2 linked regions of the Tsuneonella mangrovi genome follow. The protein of the gene in region 1 interacts with the protein of each later gene in a pairwise test. Links are inferred from orthologs where the notes say so. Each region holds a gene or a part of one and is shown in the gene's direction. Other genes may lie near its edges.

Region 1 (5,115 bases):
CGATCGTGTCGATCCCGCCGCCTTTCGCTTCGACAAGCGTGGCGCTGCGGTCGCTCAGAACATAATAATCGTCGCCCGCACCGCCATCGAGCAGGTCCGCCCCGGTCCCGCCATCGAGCGTATCGTTGCCGTCGCCGCCATGGAGCTGGTTGTCGAGCGCATTGCCGACAAGCACGTCATTTCCGGCATAGCCGAACAGCTCGATTCCCGAGGCCCCCGCATCGATGCGGTTGTCGAGAGCGTTGCCCCCGCCGAGTTGCGCTCCGCCGGAGAGTGTGAGGTTCTCCACCAGATCGGGCAGCTGCGCGTAGTCGATTGAACTGACGATCGTATCGATATCGTTGGTCCCCTGTTCGGTGACCTGGTCGCCAGCGTAGTCGATGTAATATGTATCGGCACCGAGCCCGCCCGACATCACGTCGGCACCGGTTCCGCCATCGAGGATGTCGTCACCGCTTCCGCCCACGAGGGTGTCGATGCTGGCACCGCCGAGCAACGTGTCGTTGCCGTCGCCGCCTTCGATGAGGTCGCGGCCCGAATTCCCCATCAGGGTATCGTTGCCGCCCCCACCGATCAGGTGATCATCGCCGCCTCGCCCATCGATGGTGTCATTGCCGAGGAAACCGTCCAGTTCGTTGGCCCCGTTGCTTCCCAGCAACGTGTCGTCGCCATCCGAACCCCTGACCGACTCGATGTTGCGCAGGATGTCCTGGCCAGCCGATCCGGCGTCCTGGCGACCGGTAACGTTGAGGTCGATCGTGACCGGCCCGAGGTAGCCCGAATAATTGACGAGGTCGGTTCCGTCCTTGCCGTCGAAAATATCGTTGCCGAAGCTCCCGTTGAACTCGTCATTGCCGGATCCGCCGACGACGTAATTGTTGAGGTCGTTGCCCTCGAGAACTGCATCGCCCGTGCCTACAAAAATGAGGTTCTCGATGTTGTCGGGGAGCGAGGCATAGTTGAACTTGGTGAGGACCGTGTCGTTGCCTTCGCCGGGCTTCTCGTGGGCCGTATCGCCGATATCATACAGCAAATAGGTATCGTCGCCCGGGCCGCCCGACATCGACTGCCCGCCAGCCGGACCGCCGAGGGTATCGTTGCCCGCAAGGCCGATGAGGTTCGAACCACGAGTGATGACATCGTCACCGTTGGTGGCCGACGGCTGTGCGGTGGCCAGGTTTATCAACTCGACCCCGTCGGTCGTGATCGCTGACAGGTAATTGCCGTCGGCGCTCACCTGGAGCAGATCGCCGTACTTTGCTTTGATGCTGGTGAATTGGGTGCTTTGAAAGTCGATGTCGGCATCGAGCTGGTAGATTTCCACCGTCTGGCCGGTTGCCAGGTCGACCTTGGCGATCGCGCTTCCGAACAGCGAAATCCAGGCGATATTGTTGACTTCGTCGATGTCCGAACCGGCGCTGGAATACTGGTCCAGTTGCTTCACGAATTGAAGGTGATCGTCCACCAGCACGTTCTGGTCGGACGACAGGATCAACGATCCGTCGGTCGAAATCGCGCCAGCGCCGGACAGCGGCGGCGGTACGGACGCGCCGGCATAGGGATCGGCAATCCTGAGCTCGCTCGCGATGATCCCGACCCCGTCCTTGTAGACTTCGGAGGTTTGCTGAACGCTGTTGCTAAGGATGTAGACGGTCGACCCGTCGGCCGAATCGATCAACACTGCGCGGCCGCTGCCAGGCGAAATCCCGCTGTCGGAAATCAGGCCGGTTGACGGATCGAATGCACCCAGATTGCTGTTGGTGGAATACGACACGAGCATATCGCCCGACGCGACTGCAGCGATGTCGTAAGGCACACTGGGCACATCGGTGTAGAGCACGAACTGCGAAGGGCTCACCGTCTGGTTCACCAGGTCGATCGTGAAGATCGTGACCATGTCTTGGCCGTTCACCGACACAGTATCGAGCGCGCCGGCCACGAGCGTGCTCCCATCGACCGACACATCGAACGCGCCGACGGCCATACCGAGATCGTAATTGTGGGTTATCGAACCGGTGGCGACATCGACTACTTTGATCGAGTTGCCCTTGGCGATGTAAACTGTTGCGCCATCCGAAGAGAACTTCGAATCCGAAATGGCACCCGTCAGAACCTGAACAATCCCCGCACTCGACATTGCGACCCCCACCGCAAACCAATCCGATGTCTATGAACCACAATGGTTTTTCGGGTGCAAGTATTACTTTGAAATCGCGACGAGCCGTTCCGGTCGATTGCCAGCTATTAGCCTGAGAGGGTGGTGGACAGGGCTGGATTCGAACCAGCGTACGCTTGCGCGGGCAGATTTACAGTCTGCTGCCTTTAACCACTCGGCCACCTGTCCACACAGGGCATCGATTCCGGCGATGAAAAAGGCCCTGCAGGGCAGGGCCGGCCGACCGAGAGGCGCCCCAATGGCGAAGCGGTGCTTGCCTGTCAATGGGGCGGCTGGCAGGAGGCGCGACGATGACGACGAATGATCACAATTCAGCGAGGGGCCGCAATGGCCAAGGGTGACCGCAAGCGGGCGATGCGCGGCCGCGCGGGCCGGATGCAGGGCGGGCGCGGCTCGGGCCGAGCCAGCGCGGGCCAGGTGCGCCTGTGGGGCCGCCATGCGGTCGAGGCCGCGCTCAAGAACCCCGAGCGCCAGCACCGCAAGCTGTGGGCGACCCGCGAAGGCATCGAATCGCTGGACGGCGAACTGCCGCCCGATTTCCCGGTCGAATATGCCGACGGGCACGACCTTGCCCGACTGGTCGCGCGCGACGCACCGCACCAAGGGCTGGTGCTCGAATGCGCGGCGCTGGAGGACGTCTTCCTCGCCGACGTGATCGGCGATCCGGAACGCCCGATCCTCGTGCTCGACCAGGTGACCGATCCGCACAACGTGGGCGCTATCCTGCGCTCGGCGGCCGCGTTCGATGCCGCCGCGATCGTGACGCAGGACCGCCACGCACCGCCCGAATCGGGCACGCTCGCCAAGTCCGCATCGGGCGCGCTCGAGATCGTGCCGTGGGTGCGGGTGGTCAATCTCGCTCGCGCGCTCGAGGAGCTCGCCGAGGCGGGATATTGGCGCATTGGCCTCGCCGGCGAAGCCGAAGCGACCCTGGCGGAGGCCATGCCCGCGGGACCGGTGGTGCTGGTTCTGGGGGCGGAAGGCGAAGGGATGCGGCACAACATCGCCGCGCACTGCGATGCACTGGCGAAACTGCCGATCTCGGATGCGATGGAAAGCCTCAACGTGTCGAACGCGGCCGCGATTGCGCTCTACGCCGCGGCGACACGGTCGGCGCCCGGCGCGGATTGTTGAAGCGAGATATGCGAACGCCGCGCACCCTCTCCGGGTCGCGCGGCGTGCGTGAGACCTTTCGGCGGGCCCTGGCGCCTTAGTTGACCGCGTCCTTGAGGCCCTTGCCGGCCTTGAACTTGGGCTGGTTCGAAGCCTTGATCGTCATCGGTTCGCCGGTACGCGGGTTGCGCCCGGTCGATGCCTTGCGCCGCGCCACGGTAAAGGTGCCAAACCCGACCAGCCGCACTTCATCGCCCTTGGTCAGGGCCGTAGAAATGGAATCGAACACGCCTTCCACTGCGCTTGCCGCGTCACTCTTGGAAAGGCCTGCCGTTTCGGCGACCGCACTGATCAGATCGTTCTTGTTCATCCGCTAAACCCCCTAGGAATCCTCAGGTCGGTGATCCGCGATCCGAAGAGACTCGGGGAATCACCCTGCGTGAAGGCGCGGAGTTGAGAGATTTTTGGCGCGCGAGTCAAAGGCAAATCCGGCCATAAGCCGGTTGCCGCCCCCTTTCGGCACAAAACGTGCCGAAACAGCGCCGAACTTGGCGGTTCCGTAGCGGCCGTTAGCGAACGACCCGAGGGGTCAGTGCGCGCGGCTGCTGTCGCCAGCAGACGGGGCCGGCTGGCTGGCGAGGTCGTCGGCCTCGCTCCATTCGATCTCGCTGAGCGGCGCCACCAGCGCCCGTTCGAGCACCTGGTCGACATGGCTCACCGGCACGATCTCGAGGCCATCCTTGATGTTCTGCGGGATCTCGGCGAGGTCCTTCACGTTCTCTTCCGGGATCAGCACAGTCTGGATGCCGCCGCGCAGCGCAGCGAGCAGCTTTTCCTTCAGCCCGCCGATCGCCAGCACCCGCCCGCGCAGGGTCACTTCGCCGGTCATAGCTACTTCGGGCCGCACCGCGATCCCGGTAAGGGTCGAGACGATCGAAGTGACCATCCCCACGCCCGCGCTCGGCCCGTCCTTGGGCACCGCACCTTCGGGCAGGTGGATGTGGATGTTGCGCCGTTGGAAGAGCGAGGGCTTGATACCATAGGCAGGCGCACGCGCCTTCACGAAGCTGAACGCCGCCGCGATGCTTTCGGTCATCACGTCGCCCAGCTTGCCGGTCGTCTTCACTTCACCCTTGCCCGGGGTAGTGACGCTTTCGATCGTCAGCAGTTCGCCGCCAACTTCGGTCCACGCGAGCCCGGTGACTGCACCGACTTGCGCCTCGTCCTCGCTCATGCCGTGCTTGAACTTGCGCACCCCGGCAAACTCACCGAGGTTTTCGGGCGTGACGGTGACGCTGGTCGCCTGCTTCTCGAGGATCTTGCGCAGGCTCTTGCGGGCCAGCCGGGCGATCTCGCGCTCGAGCGTACGCACGCCCGCTTCGCGAGTGTAGTAGCGGATCAGGTCGCGCAGCGCAGCTTCGGTCAGTTCGAATTCGCCATCCTTGAGGCCATGCGCCTCGACCTGCTTGGGCAGCAAGTGACGGATCGCGATCTCAACTTTCTCGTCCTCGGTATAACCCTCCAGCCGGATGATCTCCATCCGGTCGAGCAGCGGCTGCGGCAAGTTGAGGCTGTTCGCGGTGGTCACGAACATGATGTCCGACAGGTCGAGGTCGAGTTCCAGGTAGTGATCCTGGAACTTGCTGTTCTGCTCGGGGTCGAGCACTTCGAGCAGCGCCGAGGCGGGATCGCCGCGGAAGTCCTGGCCGAGCTTGTCGATCTCGTCGAGCAGGAACAGCGGATTGCTGGTCCCGGCCTTCTTGAGGTTCGAAACGATCTTGCCCGGCAGCGAGCCGATATAGGTGCGCCGGTGGCCGCGGATTTCG
Region 2 (5,150 bases), 780 kb from region 1 along the record:
CGGATCGAAGGGAGCGAGCGGCTTGCCGGATGGCTGGGGCTGCCCAAGCTGCCGCAATATCTCAGCGAGCTCCACGCCGGGCAAGGCAACGGCCTTACCAAGCAACAGGTCACCGAGCTGGCAGAACACGTCAACCGTACCCAAAAGACCGCAGCGCCGTTCAGCATGGCGCTATCTGTCCCTGGATCGGAGCGAAGCTTCGCAGTGCGCGGGACGCTCGCCGATCCGCAGGTCTCACCGGGTGGCGCTGCGCTGTTGTGGATCTTCGACTTCTCAGACAGCGAGAGCGAACTCTCCCGGCTGCGAAGCGAAGCGGCCCGGGCGCGGAGCGATTTTGCTGCGCTGGTCGGGTTGATCGAAGCAGCCCCGATGCCGATGTGGTTTCGCGGCCCCGATGCCAAACTGCGCCTCGTCAACGCTGCTTATGTCGCAGCTGTCGCGGGCGATAGCGCCGATGCGGTGGTCGAAGCGCAGACCGAGTTGATCGAATCGGTCGATGGTCTCACAGCCGCGCAGATTGCGTCTCAGGCAGCGGAGCAACGCAGGCCGATCGAGCGTATCGTAGCAACGACGATCAGTGGTCAGCGGCGCTCGATGCGGGTAAGCGACTTGCCGCTCGGCGATGAAGGCGTGGCCGGCTACGCGGTCGATATCGAGGAAATGGAAGAGCAAGGTCGCGCGTTCCGAGCCTATCGCGATGCGCAGCGCCAGATGCTCGACCAGCTCGGCGTAGGCATCGCGCAGTTCGATCCCGACCGAAGGTTGGCATTTGCGAACCAGGCCTTCCGCCGCACGTTCACGATGCGCTCGGGAGCAGGCCCGGGCCTCGAATTCGAACGCTTCATGCGCGAATCGCGCGAGGCAGGTCGAACCCCGGAGGTTCGCGATTTCCCTGCCTGGCGCAGCGAACGCATCGAGTGGTTTGCGGCGGATGAACCGGCCGAAGAGAACTGGCCGCTGGCTGACGGCACGCACCTGCGGATCGTCGCGCAGCCGATGCCCGACGGTTCGCTGGTATTGATTGCGGAAGATCGCACCGAACAACTCGCATTGTCGGCGACGCGCGACACCTTGTTGCGTACCCGTACCGCGACTTTCGACAGCCTGTTCGAGGCGCTCGCGGTGTTCGCACCCGATGGCCACATGCAGTTGTGGAACCGCAGGTTTGCAGGGGCGTGGGGCCTTGAGGGTGAACAACTCGACGAGCATCCGACGGCGGAGGAATTCGTTGTCATGTTGGCTCCGTTGCTGACCAAGCCGAAGCAGGCGCAGGCGATTGGCGAAGTGGTGCGCGGGGCGACGCTCGACCGCAAGCAAACCGCTGGCCGTGTCGCGTTGAAGGATGGTCGGACGCTGGAAATCGCCGGGGTCCCGCTTCCGGATGGCAACGGCTTGCTGACGGTGCTCGACATCACCGATTCGCAAATGGCCGAAGATGCGCTGCGCGAGCGCAACCAGGCACTCGAGGCTGCGGACGAGGTCAAGACACGGTTCCTCGCCAACATGAGCTATGAGTTCCGCACTCCGCTGACTTCGATTGGCGGATTTGCCGAATTGCTCGAAGCAGGGGTGGCGGGCGAGCTTTCGGAGCAAGGCAAGGAATACGTCGCGGCGATCCTCGAATCGGTCCAGCGGTTGACCACGCAGGTCGAAAACGTCCTCGACCTCTCGCAAAGCGAAGCGGGGCTGCTGCCGATTTCGAAGGAACGGATCGAGTTGCTGCCGTTCGTCACGCAAATCGTCCGCGAGCGCGAGCAAGCGATCACCGGTAAGGGATTGAGCCTCGACCTGCGCGGTGGCGGTACGGCGAAGATTTCCGCCGACGAGCGCCAGTTGGGCCGGGCGATAGGTCAGCTACTCGATAATGCGATCGATGCGACGCCGAACGGCGGAAAGATCCTCGTCGACCTCTCTCGCAAGAGGGACGGGGTGCACATCGTCATTTCGGACAACGGACGCGGGATGTCGCGCGAGGAATTATCACGCGCGCTCGACGGCCTCAGGACCGGTGCTGACGGCAAGCTCGAACGCCGACAGGGGCTTGGCATCCCGCTTGCCCGCCAGTTGATCGAAGCGCATGGCGGCACACTCGAGATGCTGTCGCAAAAGGGCGCCGGGACGACCGCGACGATTTTCGTTCCGTGATCGTCGATCTCCCCGACATTGCAGCAATGGAAGTGTTCGGCGCACGGATCGCCGGCCAACTCCGGGTCGGCGATGTCGTGGCGCTGTCGGGCGACCTCGGGGCGGGGAAAACGACGCTTGCAAGAGCGATCATTGCCGCACTCGGTCACCGGAGCGAAGTTCCCTCGCCAACTTTCACGATTATCGAGACCTATGACGCGCTCGATCCGCCGCTCGTCCATGCAGACTTCTACCGCCTGGAGCGACCGGGCGAAATCGAGGAACTTGGCCTCGACGACTACCGTGAAGGTGCCGCACTTATTGCCGAATGGCCCGAAAACGCGGGCGGGTTTGCGCAGGAGCCCGGGTGCCTGTCGGTAACGCTCGAAAATGCGGGCGAGGGCAGAACAGCGATTGTCTTGCCCGGTTCATCTTGGCTAGGGCGCGAACCATGAGCGACCTGCCCGACGGGATTCACGCCTTTCTCGCCCAGTCCGGTTGGGGCAATGCCGCAATCGACCCGATCCCCGGTGACGCGTCGTTTCGCCGCTACTTCCGAATTGCCGACGGCGAACGCAAGGCGATGTTGATGCATGCGCCGCCGCCGCACGAGGACCCGCAGCCGTTTCTCGATGTAGCCGCCTGGCTCTCGCAGCACGACCTGCGCGCGCCGCAGATTTTCGCCGCTGACGGAGCACAAGGTTGGGTCCTGCTCGAGGACTTCGGCGACGACCGGATGCGCGACTGGCTCGATGCCAATCCATCTGGCGAAGACGGAGCCTACGCGGATGCTGTGGCGGTTCTCGCAACGCTACACCGCTGCGCGCCCGGACCTTTCCCGCCCTACGACTTGGCAACCTACCAGCGCGAAGCGGGCCTGTTCACTGAATGGTACTGCCCGGCGATGGGCCTCGAGGTTGATGCGGACGGCTACGTCGCGGCTTGGGAAGAAGCGCTCGCGCCCATGCTTGCTCGCCAGCTGCCCGGAGTAACCGTGCTGCGCGACTACCACGCAGAGAACATCATGCTGCTTGGCCCGGACCTACAAGGGCGAGGGCCGCAAGGCCTGATCGACTTCCAGGATGCGCTCGTCGGCCACCCGGCTTATGACTTGGTTTCATTGCTCCAGGATGCGCGGCGCGACGTCAGCCGCGAGCTGGAAGCGGCGATGCTGGCGCATTATCGCGAGCTTGCGTCCCCGGACGCCGATTTCGATGCCGATTACACCCGGCTCGGCGCGCAGCGGAACGCCAAGATCGTCGGTATCTTCGCCCGGCTATGGAAACGTGATGGCAAACAGCGTTACCTTGCTTACATTCCGCGCGTCTGGGAAGCGATGGAACGCGATCTCGAGCATCCGGCGCTCGCCGCGGTTGCCGCGTGGTTCGATGCCAATATCCCGCGCAATATCCGCGACGACTTTGGCGGAGAGTTGATGTGAGCGGGCTCGCTTCGGATACCGCGATGGTTATGGCGGCAGGCCTCGGCAAGCGAATGCGTCCGCTCACCGCTGCGCAGCCCAAGCCGATGGTCCGCGTCGCAGGCAAGGCGCTGATCGATCACACGCTCGACCGCCTCGCCGAAGCCGGGATTGGCCAGGCGGTGGTCAACGTCCATTACCTGGCCGACTCTCTCGAAGCGCACATCAAGGGCCGCAAGACACCGAAGGTGACGATCTCCGACGAGCGCGAAGCCTTGCTCGAAACCGGCGGCGGGATGGTCAAGGCGGTGAACGCTGGCCTGCTACCCGATCCGTTCTTCTGCCTCAACGCCGACAACATCTGGCTCGACGGGCCGCGCAATGCCTTCCTCGAACTGTCCGAGTTGTGGGACGCAAAGCGGATGGATGCGCTGTTGTTGGTGGTGCCGCATTCCCGTGCCAACAACTTCACCGGGCAGGGCGACTTCCATATGGACCCGCACGGGCGGCTCACCCGGCGACGCGCGGGACGGATCGCGCCGTTCATCTACACCGGGATCCAGATCGTGAGCCACCACCTGCTGCGCGATGCGCCGGAAGGGCGCTTCGGCACGATGCAATTGTGGGAACGGGCGATCGAGGAGGAGCGCCTGTTCGGCGCCAGCTTCACCGGGCAATGGTTCGAGGTTGGCACGCCGCAAGCGATCAAGCCGACCGAAGCGGTGCTGAAGGGTGTCTGAGGCGAAGCAACCAAGCGTCTATTCGATCGCCGCGCACCGCGGCTTTGCCGATGCCCTGGTAGCCGGTCTGATCCCGCGATATTCCGAACCCGAATTCGGCCTTGCCCGGCTGACCCTGCTGCTTCCTTCGACCCGCGCAGCACGGACTGTGCAAGAGGCCTTCATCCGCGCTTCCGGCGGCGGGATGCTGATGCCGCGAATGGCGGTGGTGGGCGACCTCGACCTCGACGAAACGCTCGGCGCGTTGCTCGACCCGCTGGGAGCGGCAGACATCGCTCCTGCGGTCGATCCGACTCGGCGCTGGCTGCGGCTCGCCGAAATCGTGCGCGAGGAACTGGGCAAGGATGCACCTCGCGGCTCGGCGCTCCTCAGGCTCGCCCGAGACGTTGCGACAACAATGGACCGCTTGCTGGTCGAAGACATCGGGCCCGAAGAGCTGCTTGAGGAACGCGTCGTCGGGATTGTCGGCGAGCTGGCGGGCCATTGGCAGAGGGCGACTCGGCGGTTTGCCAGGGTTCAGGCGAAATGGCTCGCCGAACTGGACGCCAGCGGAATGACCGATGCCGCTACGCGCCGCAATCGCCTGTTCGATTTTGCCGCTCGGCGCTGGCGCGAGGCACCGCCGCCGACGCCGATCGTGGCCGCCGGTGTTACCAGCGCGGCACCTGCGCTCGCACGGCTGCTGCGCGTCGTATCCGAGCTGCCCAAGGGCGCGGTCATCCTGCCGGACCTCGACCTCACGATGTCAAGTGAGGTTTGGGACGAGCTCGGCGCTGCCGGGGCCAGCGACAACCCGGGCGACCCGCCGTTCGGCGAAGGCGATGCGGTTGCCCATCCGCAGTACCACCTCAAGCTGTTGCTCAACC

Evidence for each region. Proteins that work in one complex are often made in the same cells at the same time.
Region 2: the proteins of rlmB (region 1) and tsaE interact in binary tests that used the Escherichia coli proteins (3 or more experiments, as listed by UniProt). The link is inferred for Tsuneonella mangrovi from one-to-one orthologs.

The regions. Positions count from the first base shown.
Region 1 is NZ_CP022889.1:1,189,697-1,194,811, forward strand. Bases 1,442-4,406 are described here. They hold rlmB (23S rRNA (guanosine(2251)-2'-O)-methyltransferase RlmB), read left to right. Parts: upstream 1,442-2,503; coding sequence 2,504-3,310; downstream 3,311-4,406. Other genes in these bases: CJO11_RS05905 (calcium-binding protein), read right to left, coding at 1,442-2,137; CJO11_RS05920 (HU family DNA-binding protein), read right to left, coding at 3,387-3,659; lon (endopeptidase La), read right to left, coding at 3,879-4,406. Outside these bases: more of CJO11_RS05905, read right to left, coding at 1-1,441; more of lon, read right to left, coding at 4,407-5,115. UniProt on the Escherichia coli protein: Specifically methylates the ribose of guanosine 2251 in 23S rRNA.
Region 2 is NZ_CP022889.1:411,353-416,502, reverse strand. Bases 861-3,860 are described here. They hold tsaE (tRNA (adenosine(37)-N6)-threonylcarbamoyltransferase complex ATPase subunit type 1 TsaE), read left to right. Parts: upstream 861-2,141; coding sequence 2,142-2,579; downstream 2,580-3,860. Other genes in these bases: CJO11_RS01970 (nucleotidyltransferase family protein), read left to right, coding at 3,562-3,860; CJO11_RS01975 (aminoglycoside phosphotransferase family protein), read left to right, coding at 2,576-3,565; CJO11_RS01985 (sensor histidine kinase), read left to right, coding at 861-2,145. Also shown: more of CJO11_RS01985, read left to right, coding at 1-860; more of CJO11_RS01970, read left to right, coding at 3,861-4,284; double-strand break repair protein AddB, read left to right, coding at 4,277-5,150. UniProt on the Escherichia coli protein: Required for the formation of a threonylcarbamoyl group on adenosine at position 37 (t(6)A37) in tRNAs that read codons beginning with adenine.